4 linked regions of the Sinorhizobium fredii USDA 257 genome follow. The protein of the gene in region 1 interacts with the protein of each later gene in a pairwise test. Links are inferred from orthologs where the notes say so. Each region holds a gene or a part of one and is shown on either strand. Other genes may lie near its edges.

Region 1 (6,995 bases):
CGAGGAAACGGCCGCGGCAATCGTTGCCCTTCGTCCTCGGCTCAGATAGAGCGAATCGCAGGAACCGGGCGGGGCGCGCACCAGTCGGACGGTCACCGTTCGGTTCCGGTTCATGATGAATCGATCATGATGGTTCGGATCGAACCGGTCCAGCGACCATGGTGATCTCGGGACTGCGGAATTGAGAAGATGAAATCCTCGCTCGTGCTGGCCTCTGCCAGCCCATTTCGACGCGCCCTCCTGGAAAATGCGGGGCTGACATTTGCGGCGCGCGCAGCTCAGCTAGACGAGCGGGCCCTGGAGCGTCCGCTGGAGGAAGCAGGTGCGTCGCCGACCGAAGTTGCGCTGGCGCTCGCCGAAGCAAAGGCGAGGGATGTCTCGCGCCATTTCGATGGAGCACTGGTGATCGGCAGCGACCAGACGATGTCGCTTGGGGCCCGCGTCTATCACAAGCCGAAGGACATGGCGGAAGCCGCCGAGCATCTCTTGTCGCTCGCCGGCGAGACGCACAGCCTGAACAGCGCGATCGTGATCGTCCGCGATGGCGATGTCCTCTGGCGGCACGTCTCGACGGCGCATATGACGGTCAGGCCCTTGGACCGGACCTTTGTCGAACGGCATCTGAAGCGGGTCGGGGAGAAGGCGCTTTCGAGCGTCGGCGCCTATCAGCTCGAAGGCGAGGGGATCCAGCTCTTCGAGAAGATCGACGGCGATTACTTTACCATTTTGGGCCTGCCGATGCTGCCGCTCCTTTCCAAACTGCGCGAATTGGGATCGATCGATGCGTGATTCACGTGAAACATTTGTTAACCATGCCTTCGTCACGGGCTGTCCGATCAGGCATTCGCGCTCGCCGCTGATTCACGGCTATTGGCTGAAGCAGTTCGGAATTGCCGGAAGCTACCGGGCTTACGAAGTGACCCCGGAGGCATTCCCGGATTTCATGCGCCAGTTGCGGGACGGCAGCGCCGGCTTCTGCGGCGGCAATGTCACCATCCCCCACAAGGAGATGGCATATGAGCTTGCCGACCGGCCGGATGAGCTGAGCGCCGAGCTTGGCGCCGCCAACACGCTCTGGCTCGAGGACGGAAAGATCTCAGCGACGAATACGGACGGGCGTGGCTTCGTCGCCAATCTGGACGAGCGCGCCAGCGGCTGGGACCGGAGCTCGACGGCGGTCATCCTCGGCGCCGGCGGCGCCAGTCGCGCCGTGATCCAGGCCGTCCGCGATCGCGGCGTCAAGACGATCCACGTGGTGAACCGCACCGCCGCCAGGGCGCAGGAACTGGCCGACCGGTTCGGCCGCGCCGTTGAGGCTCATCCGGTAGCCGCACTTTCCGAAGTTATGGCCGGCGCCGGCCTGTTCGTGAACACGACGTCGCTCGGCATGGACGGCGAGCCGGTGCCATCAATCGATTTCTCGCCCTTGGCAAGCGGCGCCGTGGTCACCGATATCGTCTATGTGCCGCTGAAGACACCGCTCCTTTACCAGGCCGAAGCGCAGGGCTTCCGCATCGTCGACGGGCTTGGCATGCTCTTGCATCAGGCAGTGCCCGGATTCGAGAAATGGTTCGGTCAGAGACCGGTTGTCGATGAAACGCTTCGGCAAATCATCATCGAGGATATGGACGTTCACGCATGATCATCGTCGGGCTCACGGGCTCCATCGGCATGGGAAAAACGACAGCGGCTCAGATGTTTCGGGAGCTCGGCGTACCGGCGAGCGACGCGGACGAGGTGGTCCACGACCTCTATCGCGGCGAAGCGGTCGCCCCGGTCGAAGCAGCCTTCCCGGGTGTCGCAAAGGACGGCGTCATCGACCGGGCGGAACTCTCCCGGCAACTGCTTGCGCAACCGGAGCGGCTTGGCGAACTGGAGCGGATCGTCCACCCGCTCGTTCGCGCCAAGGAAATGGAATTCATCGCCCGGCACAAGGCGGCCGGGGCGCCTTTTGTTCTTCTCGATATTCCCCTACTTTTCGAGACCAGGGCCGAAAAGCGGGTGGATCGGGTCGTCGTCGTCAGCTGCGATGCGGAGAGTCAGAGAGAGCGCGTCATGAAGCGCCCGGGCATGACCGCGGAGAAATTCGCGATGATCCTCGCGCGGCAAGTGCCCGACAGCGACAAGCGCGCCAGAGCGGACTATGTGATCGACACAAGCAACAGTTTCGACGTCACCCGCGAGCAGGTTCGGGCCATTGTCGATCGATTGCGCGCGGGCCGGCACTGATCTGGGCCAACCAATGGGCTTCAATTGGCAAAAGAACGACATTAGAATCGCGTGCAAGAGTGGCCGTGATTCGCCGAGCGCCCGCCTTTAGGAAAATCCATGCGTGAGATCATTTTCGATACGGAAACGACTGGCCTCGACAGCCGCGAGGACCGGGTCATCGAGATCGGTGGCGTCGAGCTCGAGAACCAGTTTCCAACTGGGCGGACGATCCATCTCTATATCAATCCCGGCGCCCGCAAGGTCCACCCCGACGCGCTCGCCGTGCACGGCATCACCGACGACTTCCTCAAGGATAAACCGTCCTTTGCCGACGTCGTCGAGGAGATCGTCGATTTCTTCGGCGACGCGCGTTGGGTGGCGCACAACGCCACCTTCGACATCGGCTTCATCAATGCGGAGTTCGATCGCTTGGGACTGTCGCCGATTGCCATCGATCGGGTGACCGACACGTTGTCGCTGGCGCGGCGAAAGCACCCGATGGGTCCGAACTCGCTCGACGCCCTCTGCCGCCGCTATGGCGTCGACAATTCGCATCGCGCCAAGCACGGCGCCCTTCTCGACTCCGAACTACTCGCCGAAGTCTATATCGAGATGATCGGCGGCCGGCAGGCGGCTCTCGGACTCGTCACCAGTGAGATCGGCGGTCTTGCCGTACAGGCGGACGACGGCCCGATCATTGTCATGCAAAGGGAGCGGTTGCTGGCGCCGCGCCTGACGGAGGCAGAAATCGCCGCCCATGCGGCTCTTGTTTCGAAGATCGGCGCCAAGGCGATCTGGGTGAAATACGGCCGCTAGGACATGTCGTCCAAAGGGCGAAGCGGTAGCGCTGGCTCAGCTTGAAAACAAAAACCCGGCGCGAGCCGGGTTTTCCATCACTATCCGAATTGGGATGCGTCAGTTGGTCGTCGTGTTGCTGTTGGCGACCTGAGCACGGACCTTCTCTTCTGCCATGCGCTGAGCGAACATCTGCGCGAAATCGATCGGATCGATCATCAGCGGCGGGAAACCACCGTTGCGGGTCGCGTCGGCGACGATCTGACGGGCAAAGGGGAACAGCAGGCGCGGGCACTCGATGAAGAGCAGCGGCAGCATGTGCTCCTGCGGGAAGCCCGAAACTCGGAAGACGCCGCCGTAGGCGAGTTCGACATTGAACAGCACCTTGTCGCCGTCCTGCGCCTGGGCGTTCAGCGAGAGAACGACGTCGAAATCGTTCTCCGCGAGCGGGTTGGCATTGACGTTGACATTGATGTTGATCGACGGCGCGTGCTCGCGGGCCTGGAGCGAACGCGGTGCGCCGGGGTTCTCGAAGGAGAAGTCCTTGACATACTGGGCCAGGATATTGAGCGACGGGGTCTGCTGGGCGGCGCCGCCGTTGCCGTTGGATGCGGTATCAGTCGTCATAAGAGTTTCCTCGGACTTCGAATTGGTGAGGCCGTCTAGCATTTCGGTCCTGGGCTTACAACCCTCGAAGCCCGGACCGGTTCCCCGGAATGAAGGGCGATTCAAGCCCTCCTCGGCCGGAATCATTATGGCCCCTGATCTAACGAGAAATCCGGTTGCTCGGTGGCGGGGAACCGTCTCCGTCCTCGTCTTTCCTGGAGAACTCGTCCGTATCGAGATCGATGATCGTCGGCCTGTGCGGCGGTCGGTCGTTCCCGCCGCCGCCATAATAGAAGCCGCTTCCCGTCGTCAGGATCGTCAGCCGCGTCTGTAGGAAGGAAGCGATGGCGCGCCTGACCGGGGGCAGGAAGAGGACCAGGCCGGCAATATCGGTGATGAAGCCGGGAACGATCAGCAGGATCGCCGCAATGAAGATGAGCGCACCGCCAAGAAGATCCGGGCCGGGATCCTTTCCTGCCCGCGCCGCTTCCTGTACACGGCGCAAAGTGCCGAGCCCCTGGATGCGGAGAAGCAAGACGCCGGCAACTCCGCTCAACAGGACGAGGAGCAGCGTCATCGCCAAGCCGAGCTCCCGGCCGACGACAACGAAACCGGTAATCTCTGCGATCGGCAGACCGAGAATGACGAGAGGAATGATCACCGAACGCATTGATCGTGCTCGCAAGAAGATGAGTGCAATTGATCAGTCTCCGGTTTATGGGTGCGACATCGCCATTTGAATGGTTTATCCTTGCGGACTATATGGAACACCAAGATAAATTCTAACAGCGGTTCCGGGTGGAAATGGGCTCTTTTGACTTCATCACGTTTTTTTCCTGATCGCAGCTGTGGTCATCTTCTTGCAATTGCGCAGCGTCCTTGGCCGCAGGACAGGAAATGAACGACCGCCTTTCGATCCCTATTCGCCGCGCGAGGCGCAGGGTCCGGAGGCGAGAGACAATGGCAAGGTCGTGCAGCTCCCTCGCCGCGAGAGCACTGCGGAGGACGAGTCGCGCTACGCCGCCATCGATGGCTTTTCGAAGCCCGGTACGCCTTTGAATGCCCAACTGAGGGCGCTCAGCGACGCAGATCCCAGCTTCCAGCCCGCCGAATTCCTCAACGGCGCGAAGATGGCCTACGAGATGATCGTCATGGCTTTCGCCGATGGCGACCGCAAGACACTTAAAGGGCTCCTGTCCCGCGAGGTCTATGAGGGCTTCGAAGCGGCGATCGCCGAACGGGAAAGCAAGGGCGAGGTGGTCAAGTCGACCTTTGTCGGCATCGAAAAGGCCGACCTCGTCCATGCGGAACTCAAGGACAGCGAAGAGAACGTCACGGTCCGCATCATCAGCCAACTCATCTCCGCCACCTACGACAAGCAAGGCAAGCTGATCGACGGTGATGCCGATTCGGTTGCCGAAGTGAACGACCTCTGGACGTTTGCGCGCGATGCCCGATCGCGCGACCCAAACTGGAAGCTGATCGCCACCGAATCGGAAAATTGACCGCAAGGGGCGATAATGGCCTTTGATCTCGAACCGGTCGCCTTCTCGGAATTGCCGGGGTGGCAACAGGATGACCCGACTCCCGTCATCGACGCGCTGCGCCGCTGTCAGCATCAGGTGACGGCGGTCAAGCCGTACAGGACTGGCTCTCTCGGTGTTTCGGTTGCCGATCTGCTGCCCGTCTTCGAGGCGGCCGGGGCGGTTTTTTCAAGCGCGCCGGAAGCGCGGAAGTTCTTCGAAGGTCATTTCGTGCCCTTCCGCATCCGGCCTGCGGACAGAAGGCCAGGCTTCGTCACCGCCTTTTACGAACCAGAGGTTGAGGTTCGCGCCATCGCCGACGAGGCATTCCGCTTTCCCTTCTACCGGCGCCCCGCCGACCTCGTTGATATCGACGATACGAACCGGCCGGAAGGCATGGATCCCTATTTCGCCTTCGGCCGGCTGCGTGACGGCAGGATTGAGGAGTATCCCGATCGCCGGACGATCGAGGAGGGCCTGCTCCTGGGCCAAGGCTTGGAGATCGCCTACGCCCGCTCGAAAGTCGATGTCTTTTTCGTCCATGTCCAAGGTGCGGCCCGGCTCGTTTATCCGGATGGATCGCGCCGCCGCATCACCTATGCGGCGAAGACCGGGCATCGCTTTTCCGCCATCGGCAAGCTCTTGATCGAGCGCGGCGAAATCGACGCGGCGACCGTTTCGATGACGAGCATCCGCGGCTGGCTCGTGGCCCATCCGGAAGAGGTTGACGAGGTCCTCTGGCACAATCGCTCCTTCATCTTCTTCCGCGAAGCACCCGTCGGAGATGAAAAGCTCGGACCGGTGGCCGCGGCCAAGGTGCCACTCGAGCCGGGACGGTCGCTTGCGGTCGACCGCCTGATCCACACTTTTGGGGTTCCTTTCTATATTGCCAGCGAAACCCTTACCCATCTCGATGGCGGCCGTCCCTTCGGACGGCTGATGCTTGCGCTCGATACGGGTTCGGCGATTGTCGGGCCGGCGCGCGGGGATATCTTCACGGGATCGGGCGAGATGGCCGGCGCGCTTGCCGGCTCCGTGCGCAACGATGCCGATTTCTACATCCTTGTGCCGCGCGCGGCTGCCGCCCGATATCGCCATGGCTAGGGACAAGAAGCTATCGCCGGACGACCGCATCCTTTGGGGAAAGGTCGTGCGCTCGATCAAGCCGATGCCGGGGCGTTTGCAGGACCTCGAGGACCTGCTCGGGGAAATCGAGGAGCCGTCAACGCCACCTCCGCAGCAACCGAATTCCGGCGCGTCCGCGTCCGAAACGCCGGAACAGGGGATTGCGCTCAGCGGCAAGGCCGAGCACCGCCATCATCCGTTCGAGAGGCCGGTTAAGCGGAAGCTTTCCAAGGGCCGGCTCGCGCTCGAGGCGCGGATCGACCTGCACGGAATGATCCAGAGTGAGGCGCATGGCTTCCTTCTGCAGTTCCTGCTGAAAGCGCACGAGCGGGGTTTGCGCCATGTGCTTGTCATCACCGGCAAGGGAACGTCGCTCGGCAGCGACGGAGCGTTGAAGCGCGCCGTGCCGCTCTGGTTCGCGCTGCCGGAGTTTCGCCCGCTGATCTCGTCCTACGAGCCGGCGGCGCGAAACCATGGGGGCGAGGGGGCGCTCTATGTCCGCCTGGCGCGCAGCAGGGGACATGCATCGTGACGCCTTTCGGTGAGGCCATGCGCGAGCTGCGCCGCCGCAAAGGCGTCTCGCAGAAGGAGATGGCGGCGGTGATCGGCGTTTCGCCGGCCTATCTGTCGGCCCTCGAACACGGCAAGCGCGGCGCACCGAGCTTCGATTTCCTGCAGCGCGTCGCCGGCTATTTCAATGTGATCTGGGACGAGGCCGATGAACTCTTCCGGGTC
Region 2 (6,987 bases), 330 kb from region 1 along the record:
GCCGGCAACGGGCGGGGCGATCGCATAGACCCAGATGAGCAGCGTCTTATAGGCCGAATTGCCGCGAATGACGCCGTCCGCCTTGACGGCAAGCAAAAGGCCGATCGACAGTGCGAAGAAGGTGACTAGGGCGGTGAAGATCGCGGTGAAACGCGCGATGCCGAGATATTCCGAGGACTTCAGGACGTCGGTGTAATTGCTCATGCCGACGAAGGTCGCGCCGAAGCCGAACGGATCCTCCAAGTAGAAGGACGACTGGATCGCCTGGATCGACGGCCAGTAGAAGAAGACGAAGATGATCGCCAGCTGCGGCGCGAGAAAGAGATAGGGCAGGAAAGGCGACGAGAACTGCACGCGCTTGGCAGCCATTTCGCCCCTGTCCGACTTGCCGCCAAAGAGCCGGAAAGCGCCGAGACGACGTCCTCCAGCCTTCGTTCCTGTTCCTCCCCGCGTCGCGGGGAGGAGATCTGTTCCAATCACCATCGAGATCAGCCGGCCGTCTTGGCGAAACGGGCCAGCAGTTCGTTGCCTTCGTTCTCGATCGTTTCGAGGGCATCCTTCACGGTCGTTTCGCCGGAGAAGATGCGACCGTATTCACGCTCCATGATCTCGCGGATTTGCGGGTAAAAGCCGAGACGGTAACCCTTGGACCATTCGCCGGCCGGCAGCAGGAGCTGCTTGATGCCGACTTCGGCGACCGGCTTTTCCTTGTAGTAGCCGTCCTTCTCGGCGAGCTCGTAGGCTGCCTTGGTGATGGCGACGTAGCCGGTGGACTTGTGGTAGAAGTACTGGATTTCCGGCGAGGTCAGGAACTGGAAGAAGCGGGCCACACACTTGTTTTCCTCGTCCGACTTGCCGGACATGGCAAAGAGTGCGGCGCCGCCGATGAAGGAGTTGGTACCGGCGCCCTTGATCGAGCCCCAATAGGGGAGGAACGTCGCGGAGAACGGCATCTGCGCGGTCTTCTGCAGGCCGCCGAAGGAACCGGAGGAGCCGATCCAAAGCGCTGCCTTGCCTTCTTCGAAGACCTTCTGGTTGTCGTTCCAGCCGGCACCGTAGAAGGCGAAATGGCCCTGGTCCTTCCAGGCCTTCAGCTTCTCGAACATCATTTCGAGATTCGGGTCGGTGACGTTGAGCTTCGTATCGACGACGCTGTCGTAGCCATTGTTGTTGGTGGCGAACTGGACGTTGTTGCGCGAGAAGAAATTCTCGGTGAACTGCCAGGTGAGCTGCGACTGGACGAGCGGGATGAAGCCGGCCCCTTTCAGCTTCGGCGCGATCGCCTCGAACTCTTCCCAGGTCTTCGGCGCCTCGACGCCGGCCTTCTTCAGGGCCTCGTCATTGATGTACATGATCGGCGCCGAGGAATTGAACGGCATGCCGACGAACTTGCCTTCGGCGTCGGCGTAGAAGTAGCGCACGCCGTCGATGAAGGCGTTGCGATCGAAGTTGTAGCCCGCCTTGTTGATCAGGTCTTCGGCCGGAATGACAGCGCCCTTGGCGTTGATGATGGTTGCGGCGCCGGCGTCGAAGACCTGCAGGATGTTCGGCTGTTCGCCGGAGCGGAAGGCGGCGATGCCGGAAGCGAGCGCTTCCTCATAGGTGCCTTTGCTGACGGGCGTCAGCGCGCAAGCGCTCTGGGATGCGTTGAATTTCTGGGCGACTTCGTTGATCACCTCGCCGTTGCGGCCGGCCATGCCGTGCCACCAGGTGATGTTGGTCGCGGCGAACGACGCGGTCGTCGAAAATGCAAGAGCAAGGGCTGCGAGCGAAATTGTTTTGAGCATGTCTGGGTCCCTCTCCACCGTGGTTCCGGTTGGCAGTGGACTAGTGATCTTCAATGACAGGCCGGTAATGCTTTTGTGTCGGAACGATTACAAATTTGCCGCGATCGCTTGGTCGCGGGATGCGGGCCGAAAACCGCGCGCACTTTGCCTCGTTCCGCTCGTCGATCAAAAAGCATTCGGCAGGTGCCGCGGCCAGCGCCAGGGCATAACGGCGACGATGTCGTAGCGGACAGAGAGGCGGTGGAAATCCGCCTGACGCGAGAGCCAGACGTCGCTGGCGGCCCTGATCCGCCGTTGCGCCGTATCGGAGACGGCGAAGACCGCCCCGTCGAAAGTGCCGCGGGCCTTCACTTCGACGCAGGCGATGAGGTCGCCGCGCCGAGCGATGATGTCGATCTCGCCCAGCTTGGTGCGGTAGCGCATGGCGACGATGCGGTAGCCCTTGACGATCAGGCAGAGCGCGGCGCGGTATTCGGCAAGATGGCCGCGCTTCAGCGCCTTCAGCTTGCGGGCATCCGGACGCTCAACCTTCATTGCTGTCCTTGAGACCCAGCAGCCTGTCGTAGAGCTCCTTGCGTGGCAATCCGGTTTGCCGGGCGGCTTCCGTCGCGGCCTTGCCCGTCGGCATGTCGCGGGAAAGTGTTTTCAGGAGCGCGTCCACATCCGCGGCCCCGGGGGCTGGCTTTGCATCGGGCGGTCCGATCACCAGAACGATCTCGCCCTTCACACTTGCGCCTTCGTCGTAAAACGCCTTCAGTTCGCCGAGCGTGCCGCGGCGAAATTCCTCAAAGGTTTTGGTTAGTTCGCGGCAGACCGCCGCCTTCCTCCCTTCGCCGAAAATCTCGGCGGCCGCAGCGACGGTCGCGGCGATGCGGTGCGGCGACTCGAAGAAGAGAAGCGTCGCTGGCACGTGGGCGAATTCCGCCAACCGATCGCGCTTCGCCTTGTCCTTGGTGGGCAGAAAACCGGCAAAGAGGAAGGCATCGCTCGGGAGACCGGATCCGACGAGAGCCGCGAGCGGCGCCGACGCACCGGGAATGGGCACGACCCGATGACCGGCGTCGATCGCGAGCTGCGCCAGGCGATAGCCCGGGTCTGAGACGAGCGGCGTGCCGGCATCGGAGACGAGCGCCACGGATTTCCCCGCGGCAAGCGCCGAAAGCAGCCGCGGCCCGGCCTCGGCCGCGTTGTGTTCATGATAGGCAACCGGCCGATTGACGATGCCGTAGCGGTCGAGCAGCACCCGCGTCACCCGCGTGTCCTCGCAGGCAAGCAGGTCGGCGCCGGCGATCGTCTCCAGCGCCCTCAAGGTGATGTCGGCGAGATTGCCGATCGGCGTCGCCACCAGATAGAGAGCCGGCTCCAGCGGGCGCGCCGGAATGCTTGCATTGTGCAGGCGAAAGCTGCGGTGCCTTTCCTTCCCCGCCGCTTCGGTCGATTGCTGCTTGTCCAACGCCCTGTTCCCGCTTATGCCCGGCTTGCCGGTTCGCGCCCTTTATGAGTGAGCCGCACGCGCAGGGCAAGGCCGCCGGCCCCGGCGGGCGCCTGCATTTGGGAAAAGCCCGCAAAACCGCTTGCGTTCGCGGCGATTTTTCTGCCATTTTGCCCGTCCACATCACTCCGGCCGGCCGGCCGGGACACACGCAGTTTGACGCTGCGGCGGGCGCACCGCCCGTCCGGCAATGGTTGAAAGCGGTAGCATCCCATGCGCATTACTCTTGAGCGGTCCAATCTTTTGAAATCGCTGAACCATGTCCATCGCGTGGTCGAACGGCGCAACACCATCCCCATCCTCTCGAACGTGCTCCTGCGCTCCGATGGCGCCAGCCTCGAAATGAAGGCGACCGACCTCGACCTGGAGATCACCGAGGCAACGCCGGCCCAGGTGGAACAGGCCGGCGCCACGACCGTTCCGGCCCACCTGCTCTATGACATCGTCCGCAAGCTGCCGGACGGTTCCGAGGTGCGGCTCGCCACCAATGCCGAGGGTACGGCAATGACGGTTGCCTCGGGCCGCTCCAAGTTCTCGCTGCAATGCCTGCCGCAATCGGACTTTCCGGACCTCACGGCCGGCAGCTTCTCGCATTCCTTCCGCGTCAAGGCGCCGGACTTGAAGATGCTGATCGACAGGACGCAGTTCGCGATTTCGACGGAGGAAACGCGCTACTACCTCAATGGCATCTTCGTTCACACGGTGGAGGACAAGGGGCAGTTGAAGCTGCGCGCCGTTGCGACCGACGGCCATCGCCTCGCCCGTGCCGACATCGAGGCGCCGTCCGGTTCGGAGGGCATGCCCGGCATCATCGTTCCGCGCAAGACCGTCAGCGAATTGCAGAAGCTGCTCGACAATCCGGACGTGGTCGTGACGGTCGAGGTCTCGGACGCGAAAATCCGCCTGACGATCGGCTCGATCGTCATGACCTCGAAGCTGATCGACGGCACCTTCCCGGACTATCAGCGGGTGATTCCTGCCGGCAACGACAAGGAGCTGCGCGTCGACTGCCAGTCCTTCGCGCAAGCCGTCGACCGCGTCTCGACGATCTCCTCCGAACGCGGCCGAGCCGTCAAGCTCGCCTTGAACGAAGGCCAGATGACGCTGACCGTCAACAACCCGGATTCCGGCAGCGCAACGGAAGAATTGCCGGTCGGTTATGAGAGCGACCCGCTCGAGATCGGTTTCAACGCCAAGTACCTGCTCGACATCACCGCCCAACTTACCGGCAATGAAGCGGTCTTCATGCTGGCGGACCCGGGTTCGCCGACGCTGGTGCGGGACCTCGCGGCGGACGACGCGCTCTACGTGCTGATGCCGATGCGCGTGTAAGACGTCAGCGTCTTGATCAGACGCACAAAGGTCGCTGTCGCACTTTGAATTGGTGCCGTTCTATCCTTAGATCGGCTGCGATCTCGGGAAGCATGCAGCGGAGCGATATCGGACTGAAACCCGCCACGCCCGCGTGGTGGTTTTTTCATAGATCCGACGTCGCCCTCTGTTGATAAAGTGTCGCTTTCAGACGCAGGCCGACTTGTTTTCGCCGCAGATGCGAGCACATTATGCACAGACGCTCACGCGGGCCGCCGATTTGCGGCGACGCGCGTGTTGCCATGGAACAATGAAGTCGAGGGGATTCGATGAGTCTGCGCCTGAAGGTGAAGGAAAAGTTCGGTCAGAAGTTCGACGAAGAGATTCGCTTCTTCAAGGGCTGGATGAGCAACACCCGGGCCGTCGGCGCGATCCTGCCGACATCCGCAGTGACGGCGCGACGCATGGCGAGCGTCGTCAACCCGCGTTCCGGTCTGCCGGTCCTCGAGCTCGGCCCGGGCACAGGCGTGATCACCAAGGCGATCCTGGAGCGCGGCATTTCGCCTGAAAGGCTGATATCGGTCGAATACTCGACCGAATTCTTCAATCAGCTGAAGGAGGATTTCGCTGGCGTGCACTTCATCAACGGCGATGCCTTCGACCTTTCGCGCACGCTCGGCGCGCTGAACGGTCAACAGTTCGACAGCGTCGTCTCCGCCGTACCGCTCCTGAACTTCCCGATGCACCGCCGCGTCGAACTGATCGACGACCTGCTCTCGCGCGTCCCCTTCGGCCGTCCCGTCGTTCAGATCTCCTACGGGCCGATGTCGCCAGTGGTTGCCATGCCGGATCGCTATCGCATCCAGCATTACGATTTCGTCGTGCGCAACATCCCGCCGGCTCAGCTCTGGGTCTATAGCAAGGCCCATTAGACCCCGGACCTGCCGTGTTCGGCGTCTATATCACCCACCCGCAAGTCAAGATCGATCCCGCCGTCCCCGTGCCGGAATGGGGCCTGTCCGATCTCGGGCGGGAACGGGTACGCATGACCTCCGAACAGCCGTGGGTCCGATTGCTCGGCCGCGTCATCTCCAGCGCGGAAAAGAAGGCGATCGAAACGGCGGCAATTCTCGCGGAGGCCGCAGGCGTTCCGGTCGAGACCGACGAGGAGATGGGCGAGAACGACCGCTCCTCGACGGGCTTCCTGCCGCCCGACGACTTCGAGAAAGCAGCGGACCGGTTCTTCGCCCACCCCGAGGAGAGCCATTTGGGCTGGGAGCGCGCCATCGATGCGCAGGCGCGCATCTCGAAGGCGGTGTTCTCCATCCTCGACCGTCATGATCCGGCGATCCCGATCGCTTTTGTGGGGCATGGCGGCGTCGGCACGCTGCTGAAATGCCGGATGACGGGCGCGGCGATCTCCCGCAGCGCCGACCAGTTGCCGGGCGGCGGCAATCTCTTTGCCTTTCGTCTTGCGGATCGGGCCGTCACATGCGACTGGACGCCGATGGAGATTTGGCAGGGGTGATCTCGACATGAGCACAAGCGCGCGCGACCGGCTGATCGTCGGCCTCGACATTCCTACGATCGCCGAGGCCGAAAAGATCGTCTCGACGCTGGGCGAGGAGGTCGTCTTCTACAAGATCGGCTACCAGCTCGCCTTCGCCGGCGGCCTCGAATTCGCCCGCGATCTCGCCATGAGCGGCAAGAAGGTCTTTCTCGACATGAAACTGCTCGACATCGACAACACGGTGGCGAAGGGCGTCGAGAACATCGTCAGGATGGGCATGTCGATGCTGACGCTGCATGCCTATCCGAAGGCGATGAAGGCGGCCGTCGAAGCGGCGAAGGGATCGGACCTCTGCCTGCTCGGAGTGACGGTGCTGACCTCGATGGACGCGCGGGACGTCATCGATGCGGGTTACGGAACCGATCCACACACACTGGTGCTGCGCCGTGCCGAACAGGCGCGCACCGCCGGCATGGGCGGCATCGTCTGCTCGGCGGAGGAAGCCGCCGCCGTCCGCAACATCATCGGCGCGGAGATGGCGGTGGTGACGCCCGGCATCCGCCCCGCCGGTGCGGAGAAAGGCGACCAGAAGCGGGTGATGACGCCGGCCGAGGCGCTCAGTGCGGGATCGAGCCACCTCGTCGTCGCCCGACCGATCATCAAGGCGGTCGATCCGCTGGCCGCCAGCCGCGCAATCCTCGCCGAGATGGAGAGCACCCTCTCCGGTTGATCCGCCCTGAGGCGGCGCGACCAGCCTTGGCTTTGTCACTTCCTGTCAACCGGTGCGCTTGACCTCGACCCAGAATTGCCGGAAGTAACGATCCCGTCTGTGCTTTTCGAGAACGACGAGGAGTTCGTTATGGCAAAGGGATATTGGATTGCTCGGG
Region 3 (7,108 bases), 210 kb from region 1 along the record:
TTCGGGAAGCCGGGCGGCGCCAGGTCGGGCAGGTCCCAATCGAGCTTCACATCCGCAAAGGCCGCCTTGAAGGCCGCGGCAGAAATGCCGGCCTGTCTCGCCTCCGGCCAGAGATCATTCTGCAGCCATTGCCGGAATTGCGTTTCCACGCCGGCCTTGGTGGCGGCGTGAGCGGGAAGGTGCAGAGCGAGGAGCGCGGTGACTGTTGCGAGCAGGCACGCGCGGCGCACCCCCGCACAAAGACCGGTAAACCACGAGGCAACACGAGACTTCAAACGCATCGGCATCCCTTCAGATTGTCGTACGCGCCCTAAGCGCGGCCGTCAGCGTGCCTTCGTCGAGATAGTCGAGCTCGCCGCCGACCGGAACGCCATGGGCGAGGCGGGTGATCTTCACTTCCATGCCTTCGAGCTGGTCGGTGATGTAGTGGGCGGTCGTCTGGCCTTCGACGGTCGCGTTGACCGCGATGACCAGCTCGCGCACCCCGCCCTTGGCGACGCGATCCACCAGGCCCTTGATGTTCAGGTCGTCCGGGCCGATGCCGTCGAGCGGCGACAGCGTGCCGCCGAGCACGTGGTAGGCGGCATTCAGCGCCGCGGCGCGCTCCAGGGCCCACAGATCGGCGACGTCCTCGACGACGATGATCACCGACTGATCGCGCCGCTCGTCGGTGCAGACGGTGCAGGGATCGATCGTATCGACATTGCCGCAGCAGGAGCAGATCTTGACCTTGCGGTGCGCCTCGCCCATCGCCTCGGCAAGCGGCCCGAGCAACTGCTCCTTCTTCTTGACGAGATGCAGCGCCGCGCGCCGCGCGGAACGGGGCCCAAGGCCCGGCACCTTCGCCAGGAGCTGGATGAGCTTTTCGATTTCGGGACCGGTGACTCGCTTTGCCATGGCCGGCTTTTAGCGCATCTCACCGACAAACGGAATCGGTTTGACGGCGATCACCGCGTGGCGATTGCGACGGCCGCGCCAGCCATCGTGCCCGCACTGGCGCGGTTGACGATCCGGACCGCGCGGCGGCTCTTCAGGAACTGGCGCGCCTTGGCCGCCATCATCACCCAGGCGAGATCGATGACGACGAGCACCACGACCATGGTGGCGACAAGTTCCGTCCAGCCAAGGAAGGTCACCGAGCCGAGATCGACGATCGACGGCAGCAGTGCCACGTAGAACATCATGATCTTGGGATTGCCGAGCGTAATCGTCAGGCCGGCAAGAAACATCTTCGATGCCGATCTTGCTTCCGGCAGGCTGTCGCTCGGCAATGCCGGTTCGGCCGACCACATCTTCCAGGCCAGGAAGAGAAGATAGAGAACGCCCGCCCATTTGATGGCGACGAACATCCAATGAAAGGTCTCGGCGATCGCCGCCAAGCCGGCAACGGCGAAGGAGAGCCAGATCGCCTCGCCGACCCACATGGCCGCCAGGAAGGGAAGCACATCGCGCGCGCCCTTGGCGAGTACGCGGGCGACGAGCGCGGCGATGCTCGGTCCCGGCGAACCGGCAGCAATCAACAGCGCGCCGGCAAAGACGAGCAGCGACGCAAGCGACATGGCATTCTCCTCCCCAATAAGCTGAGCTGCAAAGTAGCACGATTTGCGTTCTCGCCAGCAGGAGCCGGTTCAAGCGCTCCAGAGGCCGATCAGAACGGCAGCTTCATGCCCGGCGGGATCGGCAGGCCGGCGGTCAGTTCGCGGGTCTTTTCCGCCTGCATGGCCTCGGCCTTGTCCTTGGCCTCCTTGTGGGCGGCGACGATCAGGTCTTCGAGGATCTCGACATCGTCCTCCTTGAAGAGCGACGGGTCGATCTTCAGGCTCTTCATGTGGCCCTTGCCGTCGAGCCGGACGGTGACGAGGCCGCCGCCGGACATGCCGTCGACTTCGAGTGCGGCGATCTCCGCCTGCAGCTTCTCCATCTTGGCCTGCATTTCCTTGACCTTGCCCATCATGCCGATGATGTCGCGCATCGTCGTCTCCTGTCCTTTGGTATGACTGCCTGAATTCAAAGCGCTGCTTCCACGCTGAGCGTTACTCGATGTCGTCGCCGGGGACGATATCGCCGTCTTCGGATTCGGCCGCAGCCGGAGCGAGGTTTTCGATCTCCTCCGCCGCGGCGCGAATGCGCACGTCGGTAATTCTCGCACCCGGAAAGCGCGCCAGGATCGCTGCGACGTCCGGATCCTGGCGGGCGTCGTTGACGCGCTGTTCCTGGGCCCGCTGTTCGGCCTCGACAAGCGTCGGCTCGCCCGGCTCGCGGCTGTAGCTGACGACCCAGTGGATGCCGGTCCATTCCTTGAGCTTGACGGCCAGTTCATTGAGCAGCGTCTTCGGCGCATCGTCGGGAAGATTGACGTCGAGCCTGCCGGGCTCGATATGCACGAGCCGCAGGAAACCGCGCACCAAGGTCTTCAACTTGATGTCACGATTCTTCGCACAGAGATCGGCGATGTCGCTCACCGAATTGACTGGGACCTTTGGCTCCGCCTTGGCGGCAGCTGCCGGTGCCGGTCCGTCCTCGATGCGCCCAACGCCGACGGGTTGGGCCGCAACGTCTGGAACGGCGCGCAGCATGGTCGCGCCGTTCCCGGACGGGCGCTGGACAGGCGCTGCCTCGATGGAGCGGGCCTGAACCGGCTGGCCGGCCTGGAATTGGGGACTGCCGCCACTGCGGGCCGGCGCCGGGCGCCCGTCGGCAGGCTCGCCGCCCGAAAGCTCCATAAGGCGCCGCGCGGCGTCTTCCGGCGAAGGAAGGTGGGCGGCATGGGCGAGCCTGATCAGCACCATCTCGGCGGCCCCCGCCGGCCGCGCCGAGCTTTCCGCCTCGGGAATGCCCTTGAGGAGCATCTGCCAGATGCGCGACAGGGTGGTGACCGCAACACTGCCGGCGAATTCGGCGCCGCGCCGGCGCTCGATCTCGCTCAAGGACTGATCATTGGCCGCCTCGGGCACATATTTCATGCGCGTCACCAGATGGGTGAAATCGGCGAGGTCGGTCAAGACAACGGTCGGATTGGCGCCAGCTTCGTATTGGGCGGCGAATTCGCCGAGGGCTGCCGCCGCGTCGCCCTTGATGACATGCTCGAAGAGGTCGACGATGCGGGCCCGGTCGGCGAGACCGAGCATCGAACGCACCGTTTCCATCTCGACCGAGCCGCCGCCATGGGCGATCGCCTGGTCGAGCAGCGACAGGCCGTCGCGTGCCGACCCTTCCGCGGCGCGCGCCACCATGGCAAGCGCTTCCGGCTCGAAGGGAACGGCCTCCTTGCTCAGGATGATGGAGAACAGCCCGACCAGATCGGAGGCGCTGATGCGCCTCAAGTCGAAGCGCTGGCAGCGCGACAGGACGGTGATCGGAACCTTGCGGATCTCGGTGGTGGCGAAGATGAACTTCACATGCTCAGGCGGCTCCTCGAGCGTCTTCAGCAGGCCGTTGAAGGCCTGGGTCGAGAGCATGTGCACTTCATCGATGATGTAGACCTTGTAGCGCGCCGAAACAGGCCTGTAGCGCACCTGCTCGATGATCTCGCGGATGTCATCGATGCCGGTGTGGGAGGCGGCGTCCATCTCGATAACGTCGACATGCCGGCCGTCCATGATCGCCTGGCAATGCTCGCCCGGCACGCGCAGGTCGATGGTCGGCTTGTCGATCTCGGCGGTCTTGTAGTTCAGCGCCCGCGCCAGGATGCGCGCCGTCGTCGTCTTGCCGACGCCGCGCACGCCGGTCAGCATATAGGCCTGGGCGATGCGGCCGGTCTCGAAAGCGTTGGTGAGCGTGCGCACCATCGGCTCCTGGCCGACCATCAGATCGGAGAAATCCTTGGGGCGGTATTTGCGCGCCAGAACGCGGTAGGCGGCCGGTTTCTCGACGGGTGAAACTGGGGATGAAATGGGCGCTTCGTCGCTCATCGACCCTGCCGCTGTTCGAACTCTTGTCCCGACAGGACGGAGAAGGTGGGAGGCTGGCACGATGACCCGTGCCGGGGCTCGTTAGGGCTGCTTCCTTCCGGACCTGACCCGGTTGGCGAGTGGCTCGTCCACCACCAACCTCCCGGCTTCCATATCGGCAATATCTGAAGCAAATGCAAGCCAAGCCGCCAAAAAACTGCTATCGATATGCAATACAAGGCGAATCCGCTTGGTCCCGAGGAGATTTTCTTGACCGGTTTCACGCTCGACGAGCGCCTTCAGCGCGATGGCATCCCGATCGCCCCGATCGGCCTCTGCCAGATGCGCCTGATGAACGACCGCCGCTGGCCGTGGCTGATCCTCATTCCGCAGCGGGCCGACGTCTCCGAGGTCTTCCACCTGTCGCCGCTCGATCAGGCGATGCTGACCTTCGAGACCAACATGGTGGCGACCGCGCTGAAGAAGGTCGCCGGAGCGGAGAAGATCAACATCGGCGCGCTCGGCAACGTCGTCCGGCAGCTTCATGTACATGTCATTGCCCGCCGCCAGGGCGATCCGAACTGGCCGGGTCCGGTCTGGGGCTTCGGCAAGGCCGAGCCGTGGCCGGAAGGGGAGCATCAGGCATTTGCAGAACGTATACTGGAAAATCTCTGAACATGACGAAAACGATCTTCGATCTTCACAGCCCCCATCCGGAGCCGAGCACATTCGTCGCCTTTGCGGAAAACCATCTTGATCGGCAATCGGAGCACCGCGCCGACGATTGCGTCGAGAAGGCGCTCGAACATCCGGGCGCGCATTTCCTCGCCTTTTCCGGCGCGAAGCTGATCGTCAAGCACGACGAGAAGATCATCGACCCGCTGTTCGCACCCTATGAGCTTGCAGGTCTCGAACCGACGATCGACGAGGCGGTCCTGCTCGGCTACCTTCCGAACGGCGAGCCGCGGCTTGCCGTGCCGTCCGGCCTGACGGAGGAGACCGTGCCGGAGCCGTTCAAGATCGCCGATGCGCGCATGCTCTACCGGCAGCAGATGCTGCCGGAGGAACTGCTCGGCCAATTCGCCCAAGGGTCGAGCCTGATCACCTGGAACGCCAACAACCGCTTCTGCGGCCGGTGCGGCGGGCCTATGGACGGTGCTGCCGGGGGGTACCGGCGCATCTGCACGGCCTGCGGCCACATGGTCTTTCCGCGCACGGATCCGGTCGTCATCATGCTGACGGTCGATATCGAGCGCGACCTCTGCCTGCTTGGCCGCAGCCCGCATTTCGCGCCCGGCATGTATTCCTGCCTTGCCGGTTTCGTCGAGCCGGGCGAGACAATCGAGAACGCCGTGCGCCGGGAGACCCAGGAGGAATCGGGCATCCGCATCGGCCGGGTGCGCTATCACGCCTCCCAGCCCTGGCCGCTGCCGCACTCGCTGATGATCGGCTGCTTTGCCGAGGCGCGATCGACCGTCATCAAGCGTGACGAGCAGGAGCTCGAGGACGTGCGCTGGTTCACCCGGGCAGAGACGGAAGCGATGCTTGAGCGCTCGACCGGAGTGGCCAGCACGCCGGACGAGCATATACCGCCGCCGAAGGGCGCAATCGCCCACCAGCTCATGCGCGACTGGCTGGCCTGGCCGGAGCGAAGCTGAGCGCGAAGGAGCAGAACCGGTGTCGCGCTCGGAACGGCTGATCGATCTCATTCAGGTGCTAAGACGCCACCGCCGGCCGGTGAGCGGCCGACATCTCGCCGAGGAGACCGGAGTCAGCCTCCGCACCCTCTACCGCGATATTGCCAGCCTGCAGGCCCAAGGCGCCGAGATCGAGGGAGAAGCCGGCATCGGCTACGTCCTCAAGCCCGGCTTCCTGCTGCCGCCAATGATGTTTTCCGAGGAAGAGATCGAGGCGCTGGTGCTCGGTTCGCGCTGGGTGGCGAATCGCGGCGATAAAAGACTCGCGGCAGCAGCCGCCGACGCGTTGGCGAAGATCGGCTCGGTGCTGCCGGCGGAGCTCAAGGAGAAGCTCGACAGTTCGACACTGCTCGTGGGATCGCGCCAAACCATCGCCGAGCGGATCGATCTCGGCCTCTTGCGCAAGGCCATCCGCAGCGAACACAAGCTCGAGCTCTGCTATCTCGACAATGATGGCCGCGACAGCCGCCGCACGGTCTGGCCTTTCGCGCTCGGCTTTTTCGAGGAGGTGCGGGTGCTGGCCGCCTGGTGCGAGCTGCGGCAGGATTTCCGCCATTTCCGGACCGACCGGATCGCAGAAGCGGCAATGCTCGACAATCGCTACCCGCGCCGACGCCAAGCCCTGCTCAAGGACTGGCGCGCCACGCATGGCGTCCACTCCGTCGGGGCTTGAACGACAGAGGAGTTGCTTTTCCGCTACGCGTAGACTGCTGACAAAAACTGACAGCATGCATCAGTAGCTTGAGGGTCCCGAAACAAGGAGACCCATCATGGCAAAAGCCAATCTCATCGTCCTTTATGTAACGGAGCCACTGGCTAGCGTCGAATTCTATCGCAAGCTGCTGGTAAGGAACCGTTGGTCAGCTTCCCGACCTTCTCCTCCTTCGAGCTTCAGAACGGGTTCGTTCTCGGATTGTGGGCAACAGCAGGCGTACAGCCCGGACCGGTCGGTGAAGGCAGCCGCGCCGAACTCGCATTCATGGTGGAAGGGGAAGAAGCGGTTCGCGCGCATTACGAGGAATGGCGGGCGATGGGCCTGCCGATTGCGCAGGAACTGACGAAGATGGATTTCGGACCGACATTCGTCGCCCTCGATCCGGACGGGCATCGCCTTCGTGTCTGCCTTTTCGACGACTAAGGCCTAGCGAAGGTCTCGCTCACACCCCGCGGGCATCGCCGGCGGGGTGTGGAAGACTTACTGCCGCACGCTCCACTGCAATGCAAAGTGCTACAGCGACCTTTGCGCGTCTGGTGACGCGCGACGCTGTAGGACGCGGGGCCATTCTTTAATCAGCGGCCGTAAACGGCTGCTTGAATCTGGGATCGGGAAAGACCGATGTCGCTCAGCGCGTGATCGTCCAGAGCATTCAGCTCGCGTACCGCGCGGCGCAACTTTGCATATTCCACGATCTTCTGACGGATCTTCATTATTTGACACTCCATTTTCTTGACAAAGGCCAAATAGGCATTTGCCTAAGATTTAAGTAGTTCCATGATTGCAAATTAGGCATGCACCAGACG
Region 4 (8,254 bases), 2.6 Mb from region 1 along the record:
GAATATGACGCGACGATCGTCTTCATGCCGCTCGAGGAGGCGCAGCTCTATTTCAATGCCGAGGGCCTCGTCCAGTCGATCGAGCTCTTCGTCGAGCAGCCCGACGCCGTCGACGCCTTGCGCAAACCGATCGAGGACGCCGCCGGCCGGCAGGTCTACCTTACGGATTGGCGCGACCGCAACAGAACCTTCTTCTCGGCGCTCGAGGTGGAGCGCAACGTGATGTTCATGATCCTGACGCTGATCGTGCTGGTCGCGGCGCTCAATATCGTCTCCGGCCTGATCATGCTGGTGAAGGACAAGGGCAGCGATATCGCCATCCTGCGCACGATGGGCGCGACCTCCGGGTCGGTGATGCGTATCTTCTTCATGACGGGAGCGGCGATCGGCGTCGCCGGCACGATCGCCGGCGTCATCCTCGGCGTCGTCGTCTGCCTCAACATCGAGTCGATCCGCCAGTTCTTCTCCTGGGTATCCGGGACGACGCTCTTCGATCCCGAGCTTTACTTCCTGAGTCAGCTTCCAGCCGACATGAATGCCGACGAGACCGTCTCCGTGGTCATCATGGCGTTGGCGCTTTCCTTCCTGGCGACGATCTTTCCGGCCTGGCGTGCCTCACGTCTCGATCCGGTGCAGGCCCTGCGGTACGAATAATAGGACAAGAACGTAGATGAATGCGCGCGTGGCACTGCAGCTCTCCGGCGTCGAACGACACTATGGCGAGGGGGACACCTTCCTGCCGATCCTCAAGGGCGCGGATCTGACCCTGCGGAGCGGAGAGACCATCGCGCTTGTTGCGCCCTCGGGTACCGGGAAGTCGACCCTGCTTCACATTGCCGGGCTGCTCGAGCATCCGGACGCGGGCGACGTCGTCGTCAACGGCATTCCATGCAACGGCCTCAGCGACGACCGGCGCACGGCGATCCGCCGCAACGAGATCGGCTTCGTCTATCAGTTTCATCATTTGCTGCCGGAATTCTCCGCGCTCGAGAACATCATGATGCCGCAATTGATCGCCGGCTTGTCCAAGGGGGAAGCGGCCGAGAGGGCAGGGGCTCTGCTGGATTATATGCGCATCGGGCACCGCGCCGCGCACCGCCCGACCGAGCTTTCCGGCGGCGAGCAGCAGCGGGTGGCGATCGCCCGGGCGGTGGCCAACGCGCCGCTCATTCTGCTGGCCGACGAGCCGACCGGCAACCTTGATCCGGAGACGGCCGGCTATGTCTTCGAGGCGATGGAGGCCCTTGCGCGTCAGTCCGGGTTGGCGGCGCTGATTGCCACCCACAACCACGAGCTTGCGGCTCTTATGGATCGCTGCGTGACGATCGAGGACGGCAAGGTCGTCGAGCTGAGATAAGCCGGAACGAGCCTCACGGCACGATCAGCCCGTCGCGATAATCGAGCTCATAGGCCTCTTCGCCATCGACGAAAATGGTCTCGCGTCCGGAAAAGTGGTCGGTCGCGCCGCGGCTGCTGTCGATATAACAGCCATAGGCATGTTGATATTCCATGCCGCCGAGGAAGTGGCGCTTTTCGCGATACATTGTCTGCAGTGCCGCCTTGATGACGGCGCCTGCCCGCCGCGCATCGATAAGTTCCGGGCGAATGATGCGGCCGAAGTAATTCATGGCCCAGCACGGCTTGTCGTCATGCCAGACCGCTTCCTGGCCGGCAAAGTCGGTTCCGCCGAAATAGCTGTCGAGATAGCGCCACGTGCCGCGCTGATGGCCGATATCATGGGAGCCTGTCCGGCTGGACGCCAGTCTTGCGCCGTCGCCGACATAAGTCTTTGCCTTCGCTTCGACGATGAAGCCTGTGAGTTCCTCGATGTTGATCATGGGCGGTCCCCTCGGTCTCCCGCGGAGGATGCCTCAAGAGACTAAGCGTGTAAAGAACAAATAGGGAACGAACTACTTCGCGTCACAGGCCCTTTGGCCGATCTCATCGCTCCAGTCCTTGAGCAGAATGGTGTCGCCCTTGGCCCTGATCGGCTTCCCATTGGCCGTTCCCTTGCCGCTGAGGACGTTGAAGTCGCATCGCATTGTGTTGTCCAGGTCGAGCGTGTCGTAGGACCAATAGGTATAGCCGGCGACGACGAAATCGGAGCTGCGATAGGCGATCGTCAGCGTCTGCTCCCAGCGGTTGCGGCCGATCGCATCGTTGTGCGAGGTGATCTGTATCGAGCCGTTCGGCAGGGCGTTGACCGATGGTGCCTGGCCGTAGACATCGAACTGTCCCCAGACCTTGTCGGGGATCAGCGACCTCAGCACCAGCCTGCCGACGTCATTGGTGAGATAGAGATAGACGGCGTTGCTCTCGCCGCCGGCTTCTACAGGGGCGACAAGCAGCACCAGATCGCTTGCATCATCCTTGTCCCAGTCCCCCGTCGCGGCTGAAACGATTCGGGCGGGATCGATGGCATCTGCCGCGACGGTGAGAGACGACGGTAACAACAGACACGTTGCAAGCAGAACCGTTCGCATGGAAATCCCTTGAAAAGGAGAGGCGGGCGCACTGCACAGATGGTGCGATGCCACAACCTTACGTGATTCGCTCCTTTCCTGTGGTGCCGGGGCTGACGGGTGTCGGCAAAACTGAACGCGCCGGTTGTATTAACCATAGCCGGTGAATAACGGGCGTTTCATGCGCGCTTGCTTGACTATCGAACAAAAATAGAACAAAAAAGAACAATAGCCGAAAGGAGCCATGTTATGACTGATTTCGTCCGTGATCTCGCTGCCTTCGCCTCTATGACCCTTTTCATCGCGAGCATTTCGGTGATCGCACTCGGCATGTAGCCGGTGGCGGCCGGGCGGACCGGCGCAAAAGGCGCAATCCGCACAAAAATGCGCGGTCTGGTTCGTAAGGCTGGACAGTCTGTGCGGGAAACGGGATATCCTCGCTCCGGACAGGAATCGGAGTGCGGCGATGGCAGGTGATGGAAGCATAGGGCAGACCACGGTGGGTCCGGCAGACCCGCAGTTCGTGCACCTGCGCGTGCATTCGGCCTATTCGCTGCTGGAAGGGGCGCTGCCGCTCAAGAAGATCATCGGCAAGGCAGTGGCCGACGATCAACCGGCCATCGGCATTGCCGATACCAACAATTTGTTCGCGGCACTCGAGTTTTCCCAGAAGGCCGCGGACGACGGATTGCAGCCGATCATCGGCTGCCAACTATCCATCGATATGGAGGACGAGGCGGAGGGGGAACGGCGCAGCCATGCGCAGCAACTCGCCAAGCTGCCTTCGATCGTCCTGATTGCCGCGTCCGACGAAGGCTACAAGCGGCTCGTCGACCTCGTCAGCCGTGCCTATCTTGAAGGGGAGGGACATCAGGCGGTGCGCATAGCGCGGTCCTGGCTTGCGGCGGGCGGCACCGATGGTCTGATCGCCTTGACCGGCGCCGGCGGCGGCCCCGTCGACCTGGCGCTGAAGGCCGGCTCGCCGGCCCTTGCCGAGGCGCGCCTCAAAACGCTGATCGAGCTGTTCGGCAATCGTCTCTATGTCGAATTGCAGCGCCACGGCAGTTACGACCGCCGCCAAGAGAGCCGCCTGGTCGAACTTGCCTATCGCTACGACATTCCGCTCGTTGCGACGAATGAGGCCTTCTTCCCTTCGCCGGCCGATTATGATGCGCACGACGCGCTGATGGCCGTCGCCCACAACGCCGTGGTCTCCGACGATCGCCGCTTCCGGCTCACGTCCGATCATTATCTCAAGAGCCGCAAGGAAATGGCGGCGCTTTTCGCCGATCTGCCGGAGGCGCTGGAAAACACCGTCGAGATCGCCCGCCGCTGCTCCTTCATGCTGAAGACCCGCGGGCCGATCCTGCCGCGCTTCACAGGTGCCTCGGATGATCCCGAGGAGGCCGAGCGCGCCGAGTCGGCGGAGCTTCGCCGCCAGGCGGAGGAGGGGCTGGAGCTGCGCCTGGCCAAGCTCGGCATGGCGCCGGGCTACAAGGAAGAAGACTATCGCGAGCGCCTGGCCTTCGAACTCGGCGTCATCGAGCGGATGAAGTTCCCGGGCTACTTCCTGATCGTTGCGGACTTCATCAAATGGGCGAAGCAGCATGACATCCCCGTCGGCCCGGGCCGCGGCTCTGGCGCCGGCTCGCTGGTCGCCTATTCGCTGACGATCACCGATGTCGATCCAATGCGTTTCTCGCTGCTGTTCGAACGCTTCCTCAATCCGGAGCGCGTCTCGATGCCGGACTTCGACATCGACTTCTGCCAGGACCGCCGCGAAGAGGTGATCCGCTACGTGCAGCAGAAGTACGGGCGCGAGCAGGTGGCACAGATCATCACCTTCGGATCGCTGCAGGCGCGCGCGGCGCTGCGCGACGTCGGACGCGTGCTGGAAATGCCCTATGGTCAGGTCGACAAGATCTGCAAGCTGGTGCCGAATAATCCGGCAAATCCGACACCGCTTTCAAAGGCGATCGAGGAGGAGCCGCGCTTGCAGGAGGAGGCGGAAAAGGAGCCCGTCGTCGGCCGGCTTCTCGACATCGCTCAGAAGATCGAGGGTCTCTATCGCCACGCGTCGACGCATGCCGCGGGCATCGTCATCGGCGACCGGCCGCTGTCGCAGCTGGTGCCGATGTACCGCGATCCGCGCTCCGACATGCCGGTCACGCAGTTCAATATGAAGTGGGTGGAGCAGGCCGGCCTCGTCAAGTTCGACTTCCTTGGCCTGAAGACGCTGACGGTGCTGAAGACCGCGGTCGACTTCGTCGCCAAACGCGGCATCGCGGTCGATCTTGCGAGCATTCCGCTCGATGATCCCAAGACGTACGAGATGCTCTCCCGCGGTGAGACGGTCGGGGTGTTCCAGGTGGAAAGTGCCGGCATGCGCAAGGCGCTGATCGGCATGCGGCCCGACTGCATCGAGGACATCATCGCCCTGGTCGCCCTCTACCGGCCGGGTCCGATGGAGAACATTCCGGTCTACAACGCCCGCAAACACGGCGAGGAAGAGATCGAATCGATCCATCCGAAGATCGACTATCTGCTCAAGGAAACGCAAGGGGTTATCGTCTATCAGGAGCAGGTGATGCAGATCGCCCAGGTGCTTTCGGGCTATTCGCTCGGCGAGGCCGATCTCTTGCGCCGCGCCATGGGCAAGAAGATCAAGGAGGAAATGGACAAGCAGCGGGCCCGCTTCGTAGAAGGCGCGATCGGCAATGGCGTGTCAAAGCCGCAGGCAGACCTGATCTTCGATCTGCTCGCCAAGTTCGCCAATTACGGCTTCAACAAGTCGCACGCGGCCGCCTACGCCATCGTCTCCTACCAGACGGCCTATATGAAGGCGCACTATCCGGTCGAGTTCCTGGCGGCGTCGATGACCCTCGACATGTCGAACACCGACAAGATCAACGACTTCCGCCAGGACGCGATGCGTCTCGGCATTCAGGTGTTCGCTCCCTCGGTGCAGACCTCGTTCCGTAACTTCGAGACCGGCGAGAACCGCATCTACTACTCGCTTGCCGCCATCAAGGGCGTGGGCGAATCCGCCGTCGACCACATCGTCACTACTCGCGGCGATCGTCCCTTTGCAAGCCTCGAGGATTTCTGCCTGCGCATTGATCCGAAGCTCTTGAACAGGCGCGTCTTCGAAAGCCTCATCGCCGCAGGCGCCTTCGATTGCTTCGGCTACGACCGGGCCGAACTGATCGGCGGACTCGACCGGATCCTCGGATTTGCGCAGCGCGCCCAGGAAAACAAGCTGAGCGGCCAGAGCGACATGTTCGGCGCCGGAGCGGCGACGGGGCCGGAGAAGGTTGCGCTGCCGGTCTTTACGCCCTGGCTTGCCTCGGAGAAGCTGCACCGGGAGTTCCAGGTGCTCGGCTTCTACCTGTCCGCCCATCCGCTCGACACCTACAACAAGCTCTTGGCGAAGATGCGCGTGCAGACATTCGCGGATTTTTCCGCGGCTGTGAAGCAAGGTGCGACCGCAGGCCGGCTCGCCGGCACGGTGACCTCGAAGCAGGAGCGCAAGACGCGCACCGGCAACAAGATGGGCATTGTCGCCTTTTCGGATGCGTCGGGCCAGTTCGAGGCGGTGCTCTTCTCGGAGATGCTGAACCAGTACCGCGACCTCCTGGAGCCCGGCAAATCGCTGGTGATGACCGTGGATGCGGAGGAGCGGCCGGAAGGCATCGGACTTCGCATCCGGACCCTGCGCTCGCTCGAAGAGGAATCGCTGCAGATGCAGAAGGCGCTGCGCGTCTATGTGCGCGATTCCGGCCCCTTGCGCTCCATCACCTCGCACCTCAATGCCAAGGGGGATGGCCTCGTCTCGTTCATCGTCATCAAGGACAATGGTCAGCGGGAGATCGAGGTGGAGCTCAGCGAAAAATATCGGATCTCGCCGGAGATTGCCGCAGCTCTTCGCTCGGCGCCCGGTGTAGTGGACGTCGAGCTCGTATAGGAGCTTCGACCACTGATCATCAGCCGCCGCTTACGGAACGCGTGACGGTGATGAAGTCGGTCCCTTCGCCGGTCTCCAGCCCCGTGTCGGTATCCGAGATCGAAAGCGACGACCCATCGGCAAGGAGGCCCGCGATGCGCCGGCGGACGTCTTCAGGCAAGGTGATGCGGTTCAAAGTCCGCTGCAAGGCGTTGAACTCCATGGGATCTGCGTCGACCGCTATGCCGAGCCGATTTTTCGCGGCTTTTGACAGAGCGTTGTCCAGGGACATGCCGAACCATTTGCCTTGCCCGGTTGCCGCGTCGATATCCTGGAACTGCAGGAAATGCGTGCCGAGCGCCAGTTCGGCTTTGTCGATCCTGATCTCTGCCTCGAAAAGAGGTTGAAACTCGCGGCGAACGCGCAGAATGCCGTTCGACGGCCGGTCTCGGCCAGCCTTGCGATAGACGGCCTCGACCAGTTCCGGGGTCGCTTTGCCGTCCACCGGCAGCCCCTCGGCCGTTTGGAAGGAGCGGATCGCAGCAAGTGTCGTTGGGCCGCTGTGGCCGTCCGGATCGCCGGCATCGTAGCCGAGCGTTGTCAGCAGCATCTGGAGATCGCGCATGGTCTCCTGAGTGCCACGCCGGGTGATCAGGATTCGGATCGGCGCCCGATCCTCGTCAAGGAACGCCGGCGAAGGGCGTCTGTCCGTCATGGCGACTTCGACAGAACTTCCGTCGAAATGGGTGATAGCGGGGCGGAGGGGCACGTCCGACATCGGCGGCTCTGGCGGTCGCGACTGGTTCGGCTGAAACAGCGTGCTGCTCACGACTTCGACGGGCGTAACCTGACGATCCGAGATCACCACATGCATGCCGCGTTCGGTCATATTGAACAGGCCGACGGCGAACTTGATCGGAAGGCGCACGCAGCCGTGCGAGGCCGGATAGTCCGGTACATGGTTCGATCCATGCAGCGCGATGCCGGACCAGGTGAGCCGCTGCATGAACGGCATCGGCGCATTCGAATAGATATTCGATCTGTGATGACGTCGCTTCTCGAGAATCGAAAAAATGCCCGTCGGGGTCGTGTGGCCGCGCCTGCCGGTGGAGACATTGGACGTGGCGACGACGGTATCGCCGTCATAGACGACGAGCGATTGCTGCTGTCTCGATACGACGATCTGCAAGGGCGCCTTGGCGCCGGCCGCAAAGGCCGATGGCGCCGACACGATGAGAACGGCCAGTCCGATCCTGAGAGTGAAACGCAATACAAACCCTCATTCCGACCTGAAGCGCAAACATGTCGCGGCGCTTCCATCCGGGCGTCGACGTGCGCGTCCATGTTGCTGCTGAACGGGCACGCCGAAGCTATCGATCTAGGGTAACGGGCAATATTTAACGAATTGGATTACTGGAGTCGCGCCGCCGGTCATCGAGCGAGAAGGTCTACTGATCGCGCCGGCGATGTTCGAAGGTGTATCCCGTTTCGACGCTGATCTTGCCGAATTTGTCGCGCAGCTTGTTGATCGCCTCCTCGGCGGCAGCCCGCCGCGTCGCCAGTGGATCGACGAGATCCGGCGGATCGGCGAGATCCGGGGAGGTGAGGTCGCTGACGCCGATGCCGATCAGACGGTATTTCGTACCATCGACTTCCTTCTCGAGCAGCTGAAGGCCAATGCGAAAGATGCGGTCGGCGAGGCGGGTCGGACTTTCAAGCCGTCGATTGCGTGTGCGGATCTTGAAGTCCGCGGTCTTGAGCTTTAGGACGACCGTCTGCCCGGCAAGGTCCGACTTACGCAGCCGCAGCGCGACCTGCTCGCTCAAGCGCCTGAGATGCGAAACGAGTT

What was found.
Region 2: the proteins of dnaQ (region 1) and dnaN interact in binary tests that used the Escherichia coli proteins (3 or more experiments, as listed by UniProt). The link is inferred for Sinorhizobium fredii USDA 257 from one-to-one orthologs.
Region 3: the proteins of dnaQ (region 1) and USDA257_RS29550 interact in binary tests that used the Escherichia coli proteins (3 or more experiments, as listed by UniProt). The link is inferred for Sinorhizobium fredii USDA 257 from one-to-one orthologs.
Region 4: the proteins of dnaQ (region 1) and dnaE interact in binary tests that used the Escherichia coli proteins (3 or more experiments, as listed by UniProt). The link is inferred for Sinorhizobium fredii USDA 257 from one-to-one orthologs.

The regions. Positions count from the first base shown.
Region 1 is NC_018000.1:6,105,636-6,112,630, forward strand. The notes cover bases 1,390-4,177. They hold dnaQ (DNA polymerase III subunit epsilon), read left to right. Parts: upstream 1,390-2,328; coding sequence 2,329-3,027; downstream 3,028-4,177. Other genes in these bases: USDA257_RS28600 (shikimate dehydrogenase), read left to right, coding at 1,390-1,642; coaE (dephospho-CoA kinase), read left to right, coding at 1,639-2,229; secB (protein-export chaperone SecB), read right to left, coding at 3,127-3,633; USDA257_RS28620 (FxsA family protein), read right to left, coding at 3,773-4,177. Outside these bases: USDA257_RS28590 (pyruvate, water dikinase regulatory protein), read left to right, coding at 1-49; USDA257_RS28595 (Maf-like protein), read left to right, coding at 190-789; more of USDA257_RS28600, read left to right, coding at 782-1,389; more of USDA257_RS28620, read right to left, coding at 4,178-4,282; mltA (murein transglycosylase A), read left to right, coding at 5,133-6,239; USDA257_RS28635 (Smr/MutS family protein), read left to right, coding at 6,232-6,792; USDA257_RS28640 (helix-turn-helix domain-containing protein), read left to right, coding at 6,789-6,995. UniProt on the Escherichia coli protein: DNA polymerase III is a complex, multichain enzyme responsible for most of the replicative synthesis in bacteria. The epsilon subunit contain the editing function and is a proofreading 3'-5' exonuclease.
Region 2 is NC_018000.1:6,433,291-6,440,277, reverse strand. What follows is about bases 2,772-5,551. They hold dnaN (DNA polymerase III subunit beta), read left to right. Parts: upstream 2,772-3,492; coding sequence 3,493-4,611; downstream 4,612-5,551. Other genes in these bases: USDA257_RS30155 (histidine phosphatase family protein), read left to right, coding at 5,537-5,551; pmtA (phospholipid N-methyltransferase PmtA), read left to right, coding at 4,920-5,522; rsmI (16S rRNA (cytidine(1402)-2'-O)-methyltransferase), read right to left, coding at 2,772-3,240. Outside these bases: USDA257_RS30185 (ABC transporter permease subunit), read right to left, coding at 1-369; USDA257_RS30180 (extracellular solute-binding protein), read right to left, coding at 489-1,787; USDA257_RS30175 (YraN family protein), read right to left, coding at 1,953-2,321; more of rsmI, read right to left, coding at 2,311-2,771; more of USDA257_RS30155, read left to right, coding at 5,552-6,118; pyrF (orotidine-5'-phosphate decarboxylase), read left to right, coding at 6,126-6,830; USDA257_RS30145 (DUF1330 domain-containing protein), read left to right, coding at 6,960-6,987. UniProt on the Escherichia coli protein: Confers DNA tethering and processivity to DNA polymerases and other proteins. Acts as a clamp, forming a ring around DNA (a reaction catalyzed by the clamp-loading complex) which diffuses in an ATP-independent manner freely and bidirectionally along dsDNA.
Region 3 is NC_018000.1:6,311,845-6,318,952, reverse strand. What follows is about bases 1,473-4,373. They hold USDA257_RS29550 (DNA polymerase III subunit gamma/tau), read right to left. Parts: upstream 3,912-4,373; coding sequence 2,034-3,911; downstream 1,473-2,033. Other genes in these bases: USDA257_RS29545 (HIT domain-containing protein), read left to right, coding at 4,119-4,373; USDA257_RS29555 (YbaB/EbfC family nucleoid-associated protein), read right to left, coding at 1,649-1,972; USDA257_RS29560 (LysE family translocator), read right to left, coding at 1,473-1,559. In the rest of the region: USDA257_RS29570 (lytic murein transglycosylase), read right to left, coding at 1-281; recombination mediator RecR, read right to left, coding at 292-897; more of USDA257_RS29560, read right to left, coding at 948-1,472; more of USDA257_RS29545, read left to right, coding at 4,374-4,565; nudC (NAD(+) diphosphatase), read left to right, coding at 4,568-5,548; USDA257_RS29535 (helix-turn-helix transcriptional regulator), read left to right, coding at 5,568-6,260; USDA257_RS34685 (DUF1127 domain-containing protein), read right to left, coding at 6,878-7,015. UniProt on the Escherichia coli protein: Part of the beta sliding clamp loading complex, which hydrolyzes ATP to load the beta clamp onto primed DNA to form the DNA replication pre-initiation complex.
Region 4 is NC_018000.1:3,492,389-3,500,642, forward strand. What follows is about bases 2,580-6,626. They hold dnaE (DNA polymerase III subunit alpha), read left to right. Parts: upstream 2,580-2,928; coding sequence 2,929-6,426; downstream 6,427-6,626. Other genes in these bases: USDA257_RS16155 (L,D-transpeptidase family protein), read right to left, coding at 6,446-6,626. Also shown: USDA257_RS16130 (lipoprotein-releasing ABC transporter permease subunit), read left to right, coding at 1-654; USDA257_RS16135 (ABC transporter ATP-binding protein), read left to right, coding at 671-1,357; USDA257_RS16140 (DUF5680 domain-containing protein), read right to left, coding at 1,371-1,838; USDA257_RS16145 (hypothetical protein), read right to left, coding at 1,911-2,483; more of USDA257_RS16155, read right to left, coding at 6,627-7,675; USDA257_RS16160 (DNA polymerase IV), read right to left, coding at 7,854-8,254. UniProt on the Escherichia coli protein: DNA polymerase III is a complex, multichain enzyme responsible for most of the replicative synthesis in bacteria. This DNA polymerase also exhibits 3' to 5' exonuclease activity. The alpha chain is the DNA polymerase catalytic subunit.